DNA from 2 places in the Streptomyces sp. NPDC015171 genome. Region 1 is predicted to be linked to the other one. Evidence: riboswitches for the same ligand, from Rfam matches in the RefSeq annotation. Region 1 holds a riboswitch; the other holds the start of a gene.

Region 1 (7,356 bases):
GCGTGCCTGCTCCTGCTTGCGCCGGACGTCGGCGATCTCCGCGCGCTGCGAGACGTACTGCCGCATCGGGTAGGCGAGGGCGACGACCAGCGAGCACAGCACCAGCGCGAGCAGGGCCGCGCGGCCGGTGAGCCGGGAGCGGCGGACCTGCCGTTTGGCCTGGGAGCGGTAGACCCGGGCCGCCGTCTGCTCGCCGAGCAGCCGCAGCCTGGTCGCGGTGGAGAACCGGTCACGGTCCTTCACGGCCATCTTCCCCGCCTCCCGTTCCACGCGCGTACGTCCCCGCACACGGTACGGGACCGAGTACGGGGACGTACGTACGACTGGCTCAGCTGTGACCCTGTACGGCTCAGCCCTTGAAGCGCGGGAAGGCGCTGCGGCCGGCGTACACCGCGGCGTCGTCGAGGATCTCCTCGATGCGCAGCAGCTGGTTGTACTTGGCGACGCGCTCGGAGCGGGCCGGGGCGCCGGTCTTGATCTGGCCGCAGTTGGTGGCGACGGCCAGGTCGGCGATGGTGACGTCCTCGGTCTCGCCGGAGCGGTGGGACATCATGCACTTGAAGCCGCTGCGCTGGGCCAGCTCGACGGCGTCCAGGGTCTCGGTGAGCGAGCCGATCTGGTTCACCTTGACCAGCAGGGCGTTGGCGGCGCCGTCCTCGATGCCGCGGGCCAGGCGCTCCGGGTTGGTGACGAACAGGTCGTCGCCGACCAGCTGGACCTTGTCACCGAGACGGTCGGTGATGACCTTCCAGCCGGCCCAGTCGTCCTCGAACAGCGGGTCCTCGATGGAGACGAGCGGGTAGGCCGCCACCAGCTCCTCGTAGTACTCCGTCATCTCGGCGGCGGAGCGCTCCTTGCCCTCGAAGAGGTACTTGCCGTCCTTGTAGAACTCGGAGGCGGCGACGTCGAGCGCGAGGGCGATCTGCTGGCCGGGGACGTAACCGGCCTCCTTGATGGCCTCGAGGATGAGGTCGAGGGCGGCGCGGTTGGAGTCCAGGTTCGGGGCGAAGCCGCCCTCGTCGCCGAGACCGGTGGACAGGCCCTTGCCCTTCAGGACCTTCTTGAGGGTGTGGTAGACCTCGGTGCCCCAGCGAAGGGCCTCGGAGAAGGACTCCGCGCCGATCGGGGCGATCATGAACTCCTGGATGTCCACGTTGGAGTCGGCGTGCGAGCCGCCGTTCAGGATGTTCATCATCGGCACCGGCAGCAGGTGCGCGTTCGGGCCGCCCAGGTAGCGGAAGAGCGGGAGGTCGCTGGCCTCGGAGGCGGCGTGGGCGACGGCGAGCGAGACGCCGAGGATGGCGTTGGCGCCGAGCGAACCCTTGTTGTCGGTCGCGTCCAGGTCGAACATGGCCTGGTCGATCAGGCGCTGCTCGGTGGCGTCGTAGCCGACCAGCTCGGGGCCGATCTGCTCGATGACGGCGAGGACGGCCTTCTCGACGCCCTTGCCCTGGTAGCGGTTCGGGTCACCGTCGCGCAGCTCGATGGCCTCGAAGGCACCGGTCGAGGCGCCGGACGGGACGGCGGCACGACCCGTGCTGCCGTCGTCGAGGCCGACCTCGACCTCGACCGTGGGGTTGCCTCGGGAGTCCAGGATTTCCCGGGCTACGACGACGTCGATGGACGGCACGAGCATCTCCTTCGTGGATGTGACGCTGGTTGTGCGGGGCTGGTGTGCCTTGCGACTAGAGCCTAACCGTCCCTGAGGCGTCGGCCACCGACCGACCGTCCCGTGGACAGGCCGACGGTACCTTTTGTTTCTTCACGAAACAAAGGGAAGGGGCGCGGCGGACGCGAAAAAGCCCCGCCCCGGTGCGTACGGGGGAACACGCACCGGGGCGGGGAGCCCGTGGGGACGGGGGTGGCCCGCACGGGGCCCTGCGGCGGGGCCCGCGGAAGGGTGCGGGCCCGTGGTCCGGCCGGAGCCGGAGGTCACTTCAGGTGCAGCTGCTGACCCGGGTAGATGAGGTCGGCGTCCTGGACGATGTCCTTGTTCAGCTCGAACAGCTTCTGCCAGCCGCCCTTGACCTTGTGCTTCTCGGCGATGGTGCTGAGGGTGTCGCCCGCGGCCACCTTGTACTCGCCGTCGCCCTTCTTGACCGTCTTGCCGGTCGGGGTGGTGACGGTCTCGCTCTTGGCGGAGGCGGCCGGGCGCTCGGCGGAGCGGGAGGCGGCCTGCCCGTCGGAGGAGCGGGTGGTGGTGCTGCCCGAGTCCGGCGTGGAGGTCGACGGGGTGGACGGGGCCGACGGGGTCGTCGGGGCGGAGCCGCCATTGGGGGTGCTCGACAGGCCCGTGCCGCAGACCGGCCAGGCGCCCTTGCCCTGCGCGGCGAGGACCTTCTCGGCCACGGCGATCTGCTGGGCCTTGGTGGCCTGGTTCGCCTGCGAGGCGTAGGCGGTGCCGCCGTACGCGGCCCAGGTGGAGGCGGAGAACTGCAGACCGCCGTAGTAGCCGTTGCCGGTGTTGATGGACCAGTTGCCGCCGGACTCGCACTGGGCGACGGTGTCCCACTCGGAGGTGGTGGCCGCGGAGGCGTTGCCGGCCGCCATCAGCGGGGCGGCGACGGCGGCGCCGGTGACACCGGCCAGCGCGACGGCGCGGACGGCCTTGGACGGACGACGGTGCTTGCCCTTGCCGGAAAACAGCATGGATCGATCCCCTCACCGACGCCTGCGAGGTGAGCTGTCGGGTTCGGGCCGGTTGAGTTGCCCGGCCGCACCTCCCGCTTGCGCGGAGTGCGGCTTCACCCCCAGCCGGTTCCAGCCTCAAGTGCTGGTTCCGGCGCCTACCTTGGGTCCCCCGCTCCTGCCTACGGCGCTTGACGCGTCGACTGTTCCCGGACGGCCGCTGGCAGGATTCGGCGTTGCGGCACCGGGGCCCGTGGTGACGAGCGGCCTTGACCGTAGGCAGGCGATCGCCGGAATTTCAAAGACGATCAGGGCTTCTGAGACTCATCCCACACTTTCGCCAAATCGGACATTAGGCTCTAAGTGGGGCGTCAACTCCCGCTACTTACCGCCTGTTTCGTCCCCAACTTCCAGGGTCTGACCGGCGGAGATGTGGTTCGGGTCGGACCCGACGGACTCCTTGTTCCCCGCGTACAGCGCCCGCCATCCGCCGTCGACGTCAAGGGAGTCGGCGATGGAGCAGAGGGTGTCGCCCTCGCGGACGGTGTAGGTGCCGGGCTCACGGGAGGCGTGCCGGCCCGAGGAGGCGGCCTCCTGTCCGTTTCCCGCACCTTCGTCCGCACTCGCACCCCGGTGCCGTCCGCCGCTGGCGAGGGACCCGGTGTCGACCAGGCTCCAAGCACCGGCGGCCTGCTGGGGGTTGTCGGCGATCCCGGCGTCCGGGGTGGCCGTGGGGGACCCCTCGGTCTCCCGCGGGCCGCCGGTCGCCGGCGGGGTGGACTTGCCCGACTCGGGCGTGTCGCTCCCGCTGGAACCGGTGTCCTTGCCGGAGCCCTTGCCCGCGTCCTTGCCGGAGTCCTCGCCCGGCTTCGCGGACGGCTTTCCGGTCTCCTTCGAGGAGGAGCCCGTGCCGGAGCCGGAGTTGGCGTCGGAGTCGGCATCCGTGGAGGACGGAGAATCGGGCGAACCGGACGAGTCGGAGCCGTGGGAGTCGTCCGACGAACCGGAGTCGCCGGCCCCGGACGTGTCTCCCGAGCCGCTGCCGCCCCCGGAGCCGCCGACGCCCGTGTCGACGTCCACGGAGCTTGAGTCCGAGGTCAGGCCGGACAGCAGGGCGCAGGTGGCCCAGGGCGTCGTGCCCCGGTCGGCGAGGATCTTCTCGGCCACGGAGATCTGCTGGAGGCGGCTGGCCTGGTCGGCGCTGCCCGCGTACTGCCCGCCGCCGTACGTGTCCCAGTCGTCCTGCGAGATCTGCAGGCCGCCGTAGTACCCGTTGCCGGTGTCGGCGCTCCAGGAGCCGCCGCTCTCGCATTCGGCCACCTTGTCCCACGTGGTGCCCTCGGCCGCGTTGGCGCTCGCCGCGCCGAGGAGCGGGATGGCGATGGCGGAGCCGGTCACTCCGGCCGCGACGAGGAGGGCCGGAGCCTGACGGGGGCGACGGTGTCGACCGTTCCCGGAGAGCATGCGGAAGCCTTTCGAGCGACAGCTGGAGCGGTGGGCGCCGAAACTCCGCGCCACACTGAGGGGTGAACGTATAGGCAGACGATCACTTGTCACAAGTTAATGCCGCGCAGATCACGTGAAGATCACAGAAGTGAACGTCTCCGGTTCACGCGGTGGGTGTGAACTCGACCGGGAGCGTGCGCAGGCCGCGCATGATGAGTCCGCCGCGCCAGCGCAGGTCGGCCGGGTCGGCGGCGAGCCGCAGGTCGGGCAGCCGGGTGAGAAGGGTGGCCAGCGCGGTCTGGCCCTCCAGGCGGGCGAGCGGGGCGCCGAGGCAGTAGTGGATGCCGTGGCCGTAACCGAGGTGCTGGTTGTCGCGGCGGGCGAGGTCCAGCACGTCCGGATTGGCGAACCGCTCCGGGTCCCGGTCGGCGGCGGCGAGGACGACGAGCACCGGATCGCCCGCCGCGATGTCCTGGCCGCCGAGGGTGAGCGGCTCGGTGGCGAACCGCCAGGTGGCCAGCTCCACCGGGCCGTCGTAGCGCAGGAGTTCCTCGACGCCGGTCTCCAGCAGGTCCCGCTCGCCCGCGGCCAGGGACCGCTGCAGCCGGTGGCGCTGCCCGGGGTGGGTGAGCAGGGCGTAGGTGCCGTTGCCGATGAGGTTGACGGTGGTCTCGAAGCCGGCGAAGAGAAGGATGAAGGCCATCGCGGCGGCCTCGTTCTCGGTGAGGTGCTCGCCGTGGTCGGAGGCGCGGATCAGGCCGGAGATCAGGTCCTCGCCGGGAGCGGGCTCGGCGGGCAGCGCCTCCCGCTTCTTGTGGATCAGCTCGGCGAGGTAGCCGCGCATCTTCTTCACCGACCGGGCGACCCCGCCGCGCGGCCCTCCCCCGTGCCGGATCATCATGCCCGCCCAGTCCCGGAAGTCGTCCTGGTCCTCGCGCGGCACACCGAGCAGATCGCAGATGGCGTAGATGGGCAGCGGGAAGGCGAACTCGTGGATGAGGTCGGCGGAGCCCGTCTTCGCGAACCCGTCGATGAGCTGGTCGGTCAGCTCCCGCACCCGGGGCGCGAACTCGGCGACCCTGCGGGGCGTGAACGCCTTGCTGACCAGCCGGCGCAGCCGGGTGTGGTCCGGCGGGTCGATGTTCAGCAGATGCGTCATCAGCTCGGCCTTGCGCTCGCCCGGGATGCCCGTCTTGCCCTTGGCGTGCGCGGGCTCGTCGTGATGCGCCGGGTTCTTGCTCAGCCGCTGGTCGGCGAGGGCCTGCTTGGCATCGCCGTACCGCGTGACCAGCCACGCCTCGACCCCGCTGGGCAGCCGCGTCCGGTGCACGGGCGCGTGCTCCCGCAACCAGGCGTACGCGGGGTACGGGTCGGTGGCGAACTCCCAGGTGAAAAGGGCCGGGGGCGGGGGCGGGGTGGAGGGCGGGGTGGAGGGTGCGTCGGCCGGGTGGGGGGACGCGGAGTGGGGGGACGCGGAGTGGGGGCAGGGCTGGGTGGCGGAGGCCGGGGACGGTGGGCCGGGGCGGGGGGCCGGGGCGGCGGGGTCGCCGGGGTCGCCGGCGGGCGGGTCCGGAGGGGAACTCGGGGCACCGGAGTGGGGAGCCGGGGCGGCGGGGTCGCCGGCGGGCGGGTCCGGAGGGGAACTCGGGGCACCGGAGTGGGGAGCCGGGGCGGCGGGGTCGCCGGCGGGCTGGCCCGGACGGGAACTCGGGGCACCGGAGTGGGGAGCCGGGGCGGCGGGGTCGCCGGCGGGCTGGCCCGGAGGGGAACTCGGCTGGTCGGGGGTGGGGCCCGGCTGGTCGGGGTGGAGCTGCTCGGTCACTCCTCGACCGTATCCGGCTTGCGGGCGGGCGTCCGTCCGGGTGGCGGGGCGGGGGCGTCGGACGGGGGCCGGCGCGGCGTGGGCCTCGCGGGTGTCGCCGGTGTCCGGCCGGGACCCTGCGTGCGACGTCCAGCCCGGTGGCCGCCTGTGCCGGCACCTCCCCGGCTCGCACCTTCCCGGCCCGCGCCTGCTCTGCCCCCGCCTTCCCGGCCCGCCGTTCCACGGCCCGTGAGCGTCAGGACGTGCCCGGCAGCTCGTGCCGGGGCTCCTCCGGGCTCCTCCGGCTCCGCTGTCGCGCCCTGCCCCGACGCCCCGCCTCCGCCCGTAGTGCGGCGCGGTACTAAGAGGACAGCCCCTCGGCAGCCCGTATCGCGTCCCGGTACGCCCGTGCCGCCGCACGCAGCGCCGCCTCCGGGTCGACACCGTCCGCCTCGGCGCGGGCCGCCAGCGCCAGCAGTTCGTAGCCGATGCCCTCCCCCTGCGGCAGGGGCACCGCCAGGCCCGCCGTACGGGTGCGGGAGGCGAGCTTGGCGGCGAGGGCCAGGCCGGGCTGGCCGAGCGGGACGCCGTCGGTGACCGAGCTGCGCTGCTTCTCCTCCGCCTTGGTGCGCAGCCAGTGCGCCTTGACGTCCTCCGGGGTCTCGGCCTGCTCGTCGCCGAAGACATGGGGGTGCCGGTGGATGAGCTTGGCGACGATGCCACCGGCGACGTCGTCGATGGAGAACGGCGCGTCCTGGTCCTCCTCGGCGATCCGGGAGTGGAAGACGACCTGGAGGAGGACGTCGCCCAGCTCTTCGCGCAGCTCGGTGCGGTCACCCGCCTCGATCGCCTCGACCAGCTCGTACGCCTCCTCGATGCCGTACTTCGCGAGGCCCTCGTGGGTCTGCCGGGAGGACCACGGGCACTCGGCGCGGATGCGGTCCATCACCTGCACGAGGTCCAGCAGGCGGGCGCCCGGCAGATCGTAGGAGGCGGGGAGCAGCTCCAGCTCCGGCATGGCGACCCGGCCGGAGCCGGCCAGCCGGGCGAGGCCGTCGGTGAGCGCCGGCTCGCCCTCGCCCATGGCCACGACCACCACCGTCCGCCCGCCGGCGCAGGCGTCGACCAGCCCCTGCGCGGTGGGGGACGCCTCCGCCACCGCTATCCCGGCCTCGCGCAGATAGGGCAGCTGCGGATGCGTGCCGTCGGCGCACAGCACGGCGTCGGCGGAGCGCAGGGCCTGCCAGGCGGGCCAGGACAGCAGGCCGGGGGCGACGCGGTGGCTGGTGGTGAGCAGGACGATCCGGCCGGTGGCGGCTTCCTGGCCGGGCTCGGGGCGGGAGGCGGGGCTGGTTCCGGGGCTGGTTTCGTTCACCACCCGAACGTAACCCACGGGGCGAGGGAGCGGATTGAGTTATCCACAGGGCCAAGGGGCCGTGCCGCCGGCTACGCCGTCAGCGGCCGGTCGGCCGCGGTCGTGA
Region 2 (7,356 bases), on a different contig from region 1:
CGGTGAACTGCAGGACGGCGATGTCCTGGCACGGATCGATGCCGAGGATGCGGACAGGTTCCTCGCCCTTGTCCGGGATGACGGCCTTGAGGGCGCTCTCACCGGCGACGACATGCGCGTTGGTGACGATGAGCCCCTGTTCGGCGTTGTAGATGAAGCCGCTTCCGAAACCCGTCTTGCCCACCACGTGGACAGTGGCCGGTGCGGCCTTCTCGAAGATTTCCTGCGGCGAATCGTCCGCCGGGGCCGCGTACGCGACCGTTCCGCCCATCACCAACGACGCGACCGCCGGTGCGGCGAGCGCGGCTCTGAGTTTCGCATCCACGGCGCGGAGCCTTCCGACATCGGGCGGCATCCCACCGGGACCAGCCCGGAAATGATCGCTTGCACAACCAGCTTAAGCGGGTGCCCGGGGCCTGTCCTGGCGAGCCGTCACCAGCCGAGCCCTTCCCCCCTTCTGTACGTCCTGTACATTTTTTACGGACAGCTCGCCGAAGGCGGCTCCGCCGCGAGGAAGGGTGTGCCCCCATGTCCCGACCGTCCGCACGTCATGTCCTGCCCGAGTTCACCGAACGCACCGGATCCTCCGTGCGCACCCTGGATCCGTACGCCAAGCTCTTCGAGGACCGGATCGTCTTCCTCGGCACACCGGTCGACGACACGGCCGCGAACGATGTGGCGGCCCAGTTCATGTACCTGGAACACGCCGCTCCCGACCGGGACATCACGCTGTACGTGAACTCGCCGGGCGGCTCCTTCGACGCGATGGCGGCGATCTACGACACGATGCGGTACGTCACGTGCGACGTGGTGACCTACTGCCTGGGCCAGGCCGCCGCCCCGGCCGCCGTGCTGCTCGCCGCCGGCACCCCGGGCAAGCGCTTCGCCCTGCCCGGCGCGCGGATGGTGATCCGGCAGCCCGCACTGCCCGAGCCGGTGCGCGGCCAGCCGAGCGACCTGCTCATCCAGGCCGAGGAGTTGACCCGGATCCGCGCGATGCTGGAGGAGATGCTCGTCCGGCACACGGGGCGCACGCCCGGCCAGGTGCGCGAGGACCTGGAGCGCGACCTGATCCTGGACGCCCCGGGGGCGCTCGCGTACGGTCTGGTGGACGGCATCGTGCCCAACCGCCGGGACACGCCCGGCGCACCGGACGCGAGGTGAGCCGCCCCATGCTGCCGGATCTTCCGCCACTGCCCGCCCTGACCCGGGCCGAGGGCGAAGTCATCGACCGCTACCTGGACGCGGTCGACCTGCTGGGCCGTATCAATCCGGCCCGGCACGGGGACACCTACCGCGGCATGCGAGCGGCTCAGGCGCTGGTGCGCAAGGCGGCAGAGCTGTGCGACGCGCTCACGCTGATGCACCGACGGGGCGAGACGGAGCTGCACGGGGACACGCTGGCACGCGCGTTGCGGGTGCTGGACGGTGAGCGCCGGGCCGCTCTCGTCGCGCTCCCGCCGGACGACGTCGGCTGAGGCGGACACCTCTCCGGGCCGTCCGGTCCCGTGCGTCGACACGACCCGTGCGGACCGAACTTGAAACGGCCCGAACGACGTACCGCCGACCGGTGTACATCCAGATCGATTTCCGGGCCTCCCGAGTTGCGCGATACGCGGGTCCATGGGCCGCAGAAGAGGGCATCGTCCCAGGTCCGGGGCTACGTAACGGTTCTGACGGAGGCTCGGGCGGAGCAGTGTCCACCCGAACGGATGAGTGGTGAGTAACGCCACAAATCCCCGATTCCATTGGGATTTTCGGACAGCAGTGAGTGAAGATCCCTGTCTGACGACAAGCCCCCGCCACCGCGGCGGGGCGATCCGGGCGGACGCCGAGTCCTGCCGCCGCCCGGATGACCGGTCGACAGAAGTGGATCGGCAGGAGTGGAGGACCCAGGCAAGACGGGTCGCCGGAACGAGTGCTCGGCTGTTCGACACAGCCGGGTCGCACGCTCCGAGCAGCCCTTGGGGTGAAGCCGTGGCAACGCGGCCGGGCAACTTCGCCAGCCCGAATCCGACAGGTCATCCTTCACAGGCGGCTGACGAAGGGTTGCGCATGACTGCGCTCAATCGTGTCCCGTCGCTGATGGCCCGGGCCGGCACGGCCTCGGCCCTGACCCTCGCCGCCGTGGGCGGCTCCATCGCGGTGCCCGGTCTCGCCGGCGAGGCCTCGGCCGCGACCACAGCGACGAAAGCACTGCAGATCGCCGCGTCCAAGAAGGGTGCCCCGTACTCGTGGGGGGCGACCGGTCCGCGCAGGTTCGACTGCTCGGGTCTGACGCTCTACTCCTACAAGAAGGCGGGCAAGAAGCTGCCGCGTACCGCCGCGCAGCAGTACAACAAGTCGCACCACATCTCCGCCCACAGCCGCAAGGCGGGCGACCTGGTCTTCTTCCACTCGGGCTCCAGCGTCTACCACGTCGGCATCTACGCCGGCCACGGGAAGATCTGGCACGCCCCGAAGACCGGTGACGTGGTGAAGCTCCAGAAGATCTGGACGAGGAGCGTCTGGTACGGCCGGGTGAGCTGACCCGCCGTCAGGCCAGGGGCGGCTCCGGCAGCAGGGCCGCTCCCAGCGCCGTCAGCGCAACCCCGGTGACCGCCCGGATCCCTGGGGCGGCCCGGGGCCCGACGAACAGCGCGAGCAGCGGTGTCCTGGGCGGCCTCGGCCGCGGCCTCCTCCGGCGACGGACGGCCCGGACAGCGCCCCCAGGGCGCACCCGCCGAGCGGGTGCGGGGGCGGCACCGCTGGTGCACCGCCGTGGGCCGCCACCGCGGGGTCCGGCCGGCCGAGGCGGGCTCACCGCAGCTCGTGGCCCGCGCCGGGCGGGTGCTCGACGAACCGGAGCGGGCCCGGCACAAGCCCGCACGACTGACTGGCGGTGAACCGCGGCTCAGCGCCTCCCGGCCCACCGGGGCGCGTCCGCCCCCGCCGACGCACGGCGCGTCCCGCCGAGCACGTTCCGGCGTACGGCCCCCGGTCGCGGACTGCGAGGCGTCGGCCGGTGTCCTCGTGGCAGCGGCCGGCGAGGTGGATCCGGCGCTGACCCACACCTTCTGTGGCATCCGCCCCCGCGGGCAGCGGCTCGATCTCCCGCCGGGCCGGAGGGTACGGCGCCGTGCCGACCCCGGCGCCGCTGGTGCCGGCCCCCCTGACACGCCGTGATGTGCGCGCTCGTCGGCGCGGGGCTCGGGGCGGCCGTCGTACCGGAGACGGCGGCGCGGACCGCGACCGCACAGGGCGGGGCAGGCGGCGGGCGGCCGGCCGCGAGGGATCCGGCGGCGGGCGTTTTCCGGGCACGCGGCCGGGGGCGGCCGGGCAGGCCGGGCCGCGAGGCTCGCTCAGGGTTCCTGTCCCGCCGGGACGGGCGCGGCCGGGACCATCCAGGGAAGCTCGATGGAGACCGTCTTGCCGCCCTCGCGGGTGGGGCGGACCCGGAGTCTGCCGCCGCACTCCGCGGTGAGCCAGCGGATGATGACCATGCCGCGGCCGTTGTCCTGCTGGACGGCGGCGGGCAGTCTCTTCGGGAAGCGCGGGTGGCTGTCCGTGACGCCGATGCGCAGGTGTGCGTCATGGCGCAGCGCGATGTCGACCGTGAAGGTGGGTGACTGACCGAAGGTGTGCTGTACGGCGTTGGTGGCGAGTTCGGAGACGATGAGCCGCACGGTGTCGGCCACCTCGGTGTCCGACGGCAGGCCCCATTCCACGAGGGTTCCCACCACGTAGGAGCGGGCGGCGGAGACCGAGGCGGGATCGCTCGGCAGAGTGACGGATGCTTCCAGATGGTCTGCCATGGCGACGTCGTCCCTTTCCGACGGGGCCGCGGTCCGACATACAGCGGAGGGTTCGAGTACGGTCCCGGACTGGTGCTTGCTCGCCAGCCTGCCATCAACGGGCCGTCACAGGGAGCGATCCACCAAGATATGCATATATCTGTCGCCCAAAGCGGTGAACTCTACTACGCGAGACCGTATTTGGGTGGCCCGGAGGGAGTAAGGAGGAGCCCATGCAGAACGGTCCTGCGGTGCGCCGCCGCAAACTGGGCGCCGAATTGCGCACCATGCGTACCGCCACCGGGCTCACGAGCGGGGAGGCGGCCCGGCTGGTCGGCTGGCACCAGTCGAAGGTGAGCCGCATCGAGACCGGCGCCAGCGGTGTGAAACCGGCCGATCTGCGCTTGCTGCTGGACGCCTACGGGGTGCGCGACAAGCATCTGCGCGAGTTGCTCCTGATGCTGGCGGGGGCGGAGGACGCGGGCGGGCGGCACCGCTGGTGGCACGCCTACCGCGGGGTGCTGCCGCCCACGTACCGCGACTTCATCAGCCTGGAGTCGCAGGCCGGCGCGATGCGCACCCTGGAGACCACGGTGGTACCGGGGCTGCTGCAGACCGCCGAGTACGCCCGCGCGGTCACCCGGGCGGCCGTGAAGGACCTGGCCGAGGACCGCCTCGACACGCTGGTCGAAGTGCGCCTGGCCAGGCAGGACGTGCTCCATTCGGACCCGCCGCTGGTGCTGGACGCCGTGCTGGACGAGGCGGTGCTGCGCCGTGAGGTCGGCGGCCCCGGCGTGATGGCCCGGCAGCTGGAGCGGCTGATGGAGGCCGCCCGGCTTCCGCAGGTACGGCTCCAGGTTCTGCCCTTCACGGCCGGCGCGCATGTCGGCCTCACCGGGCCTTTCGTTATCTTCTCATTTCCGAGCACTTCTGATCTGGATGTGGTTGTTCTCGACCAGCTGACGAGTAGCCTCTACCTGGAACGGAAAGAAGACCTCATGGCCTACACCGAGGCCTTCAACACCCTTCGGTTCCACGCCCTTTCCCCCGAGGACTCGTTGGACTACATCGCCGGGATAGGTGACGGCGCGTAAGGAGGCACCATGTCAGCACTGCCTCGGAACGTCCCTGCCAGTACCGATCTGCACGACGTGCGCTGGCTGCGCAGCAGCTACAGCACGGGAGCGAACAACTGTGTGGAGACGGCCCGGCCGCGCTCAGGGCCCACGGCCGGACTCCTCGCCGTACGCGACTCCAAGAACCCCGCCGGACCCGCGCTGCTCTTCTCCACCGACAGCTGGGCCGACTTCGTGACCACCCTCTGATCAGAGCGGACGATCAGATCGGATGATTAGATCCGATCATTCCCAGTCGTTCTCAGGCGACGCACGGCCGTGTCACGCCGACTCATGGTCGCGTTTCGCCGATGACTCGTACAGCGCGTTCGATCTCGGCCCCGGAGAGGTCCGCGCGGGCGGTCAGCCGCAGCCGTGAGATGCCGTCGGGCACGGAGGGAGGGCGGAAGCAGCCCACGGCCAGGCCTGCCGTACGGCAGTCGGCCGCCCAGCGCACCGCCTGCTCCGGGGACGGAGCCCGCACGGAGACCACCGCGGCGTCCGGACGCACCGCTTCCAGACCCGCGGCGGTCAGCCGTGCGTGCAGTTCCGCGGCCACCGCACGGGCCCGCGCCGCCCGTTCCGGCTCGCGCTCCAGCAGCCGCAGCGCCGCCAGCGCGGCACCGGCGGCGGCCGGCGCGAGTCCCGTGTCGAAGATGAACGTCCGGGCCGCGTTGACCAGGTGGTCGATCACCCGGGCCGGGCCGAGGACCACCCCGCCCTGACTGCCGAGCGACTTGGACAGGGTCGCCGTGACGACCACGTCGTCGGCGCCCGCGAGCCCGGCCGCGTACGGGGCGCCCCGGCCGCCGTCGCCCAGCACGCCCAGCCCGTGCGCGTCGTCCACCACCAGTCCCGCGCCGTGCTCCCGGCACGCGGCGGCCAGCGCGGCCAGCGGCGCCTGGTCCCCGTCGACCGAGAACACCGTGTCGGAGACGGCGATCGCCGCGCCCGCGCGGGTGCCGAGCGCCTTGCGCACGGCCTCCGGGTCGGCGTGCCCGACGACCTGCGTCTCGCCCCGGGCGAGCCGGCAGCCGTCGATGAGCGAGGCGTGGTTGCCCGCGTCGGAGACGATCAGCGAGCCGTGCGGGCCGAGCGTGGTGACCGCCGCCAGATTGGCCGCGTACCCGGAGGAGAACACCAGGGCCGCCTCGAACCCGCAGAACGCGGCGAGCGCCCGCTCCAGCTCGGTGTGGAGCGCGGTGGTGCCGGTGACCAGCCGGGAGCCGGTGGCGCCGCCGCCCCAGGTCCGGGCGGCGCCGGCCGCTCCCTCGATGACCTCCGGATGGCGGGCAAGGCCCAGGTAGTCGTTGCTCGCCAGGTCCAGCAGCGGCGAATCGGCGGGGCGCGGACGCAGGGTGCGGACGAGTCCGGCGCGGCGCCGCGCCCCGGCCTGCTCGTCGATCCAGCCGAACGCCATGGGTCCTCCGGTGCTTTTGTAGGTAGCGGACAGACCCTAGCGGCACCACCTGTCCCCCAGGATGTGGCAATACCCACACGGTGAACCCGCTCCGTTGTGCAAAGTCTCCTTGGCCCGGGGCGGTCCCGTAGGACAGGATCGGGCCTCATGGACCTGCTGAACACGCTGGTGGACAAGGGGCTTCGGCGCGAGCTGCCGACCCGCGAAGAAGCGCTCGCCGTGCTGGCCACCTCCGATGACGACCTGCTCGACGTGGTGGCCGCGGCCGGCAAGGTGCGCCGGCACTGGTTCGGCCGACGGGTGAAACTCAACTATCTGGTCAACCTCAAGTCCGGGCTGTGCCCGGAGGACTGCTCCTACTGCTCCCAGCGGCTGGGCTCCAAGGCCGACATCCTGAAGTACACCTGGCTCAAGCCCGACGAGGCCTCCGAGGCCGCCGCCGCCGGTCTCGCGGGCGGCGCCAAGCGGGTCTGCCTGGTGGCCAGCGGGCGCGGCCCGACGGACCGGGACGTCGACCGGGTCTCCGAGACCATCAAGACCATCAAGGAGCAGAACGAGGACGTCGAGGTGTGCGCCTGCCTCGGCCTGCTCTCCGCCGGCCAGGCCGAGCGGCTGCGCGCGGCGGGCGCGGACGCCTACAACCACAACCTCAACACCTCGGAGTCCACGTACGGGGACATCACCACCACCCACACGTACGCCGACCGGGTGGACACGGTGCGGAAGGCGCACGCGGCCGGTCTGTCCGCGTGCTCGGGTCTGATCGCGGGCATGGGCGAGACCGACGAGGACCTCGTCGACGTGGTGTTCTCGCTGCGCGCGCTGGACCCGGACTCCGTTCCGGTGAACTTCCTGATCCCCTTCGAGGGCACCCCGCTGGCCGAGGAGTGGAACCTCACCCCGCAGCGCTGCCTGCGGATCCTCGCGATGGTCCGGTTCGTCTGCCCGGACGTGGAGGTCCGGATCGCGGGCGGCCGCGAGGTGCATCTGCGCACCATGCAGCCGCTGGCGCTGCACCTGGCCAACTCCATCTTCCTCGGCGACTACC

The links. Region 1 has a riboswitch for cyclic di-AMP ahead of ACF073_RS17405 (transglycosylase family protein). Riboswitches for the same ligand answer to the same signal wherever they lie in the genome.
Region 2: another riboswitch for cyclic di-AMP. It lies ahead of ACF073_RS34140 (C40 family peptidase); the one in region 1 lies ahead of ACF073_RS17405 (transglycosylase family protein).

What each region holds. Positions count from the first base shown of each region.
Region 1 covers NZ_JBIBUO010000005.1:470,947-478,302, reverse strand. Annotated here, with positions in the region: gene ACF073_RS17415 (septum formation initiator family protein) at 1-249, opposite strand, end outside; gene eno (phosphopyruvate hydratase) at 350-1,636, opposite strand; gene ACF073_RS17405 (transglycosylase family protein) at 1,933-2,649, opposite strand; cyclic di-AMP (ydaO/yuaA leader) riboswitch at 2,654-2,828, opposite strand; gene ACF073_RS17400 (transglycosylase family protein) at 3,010-4,092, opposite strand; gene ACF073_RS17395 (cytochrome P450) at 4,238-5,896, opposite strand; gene ACF073_RS17390 (nucleoside triphosphate pyrophosphohydrolase) at 6,237-7,250, opposite strand; gene ACF073_RS17385 (SurA N-terminal domain-containing protein) at 7,322-7,356, opposite strand, start outside.
Region 2 covers NZ_JBIBUO010000017.1:83,892-91,247, reverse strand. Annotated here, with positions in the region: gene ACF073_RS34155 (S1C family serine protease) at 1-325, opposite strand, end outside; gene ACF073_RS34150 (ATP-dependent Clp protease proteolytic subunit) at 529-1,164, shown strand; gene ACF073_RS34145 (hypothetical protein) at 1,173-1,478, shown strand; cyclic di-AMP (ydaO/yuaA leader) riboswitch at 1,820-2,052, shown strand; gene ACF073_RS34140 (C40 family peptidase) at 2,056-2,529, shown strand; gene ACF073_RS34135 (ATP-binding protein) at 3,342-3,794, opposite strand; gene ACF073_RS34130 (helix-turn-helix domain-containing protein) at 4,007-4,867, shown strand; gene ACF073_RS34125 (DUF397 domain-containing protein) at 4,877-5,098, shown strand; gene ACF073_RS34120 (8-amino-7-oxononanoate synthase) at 5,181-6,308, opposite strand; gene bioB (biotin synthase BioB) at 6,456-7,356, shown strand, end outside.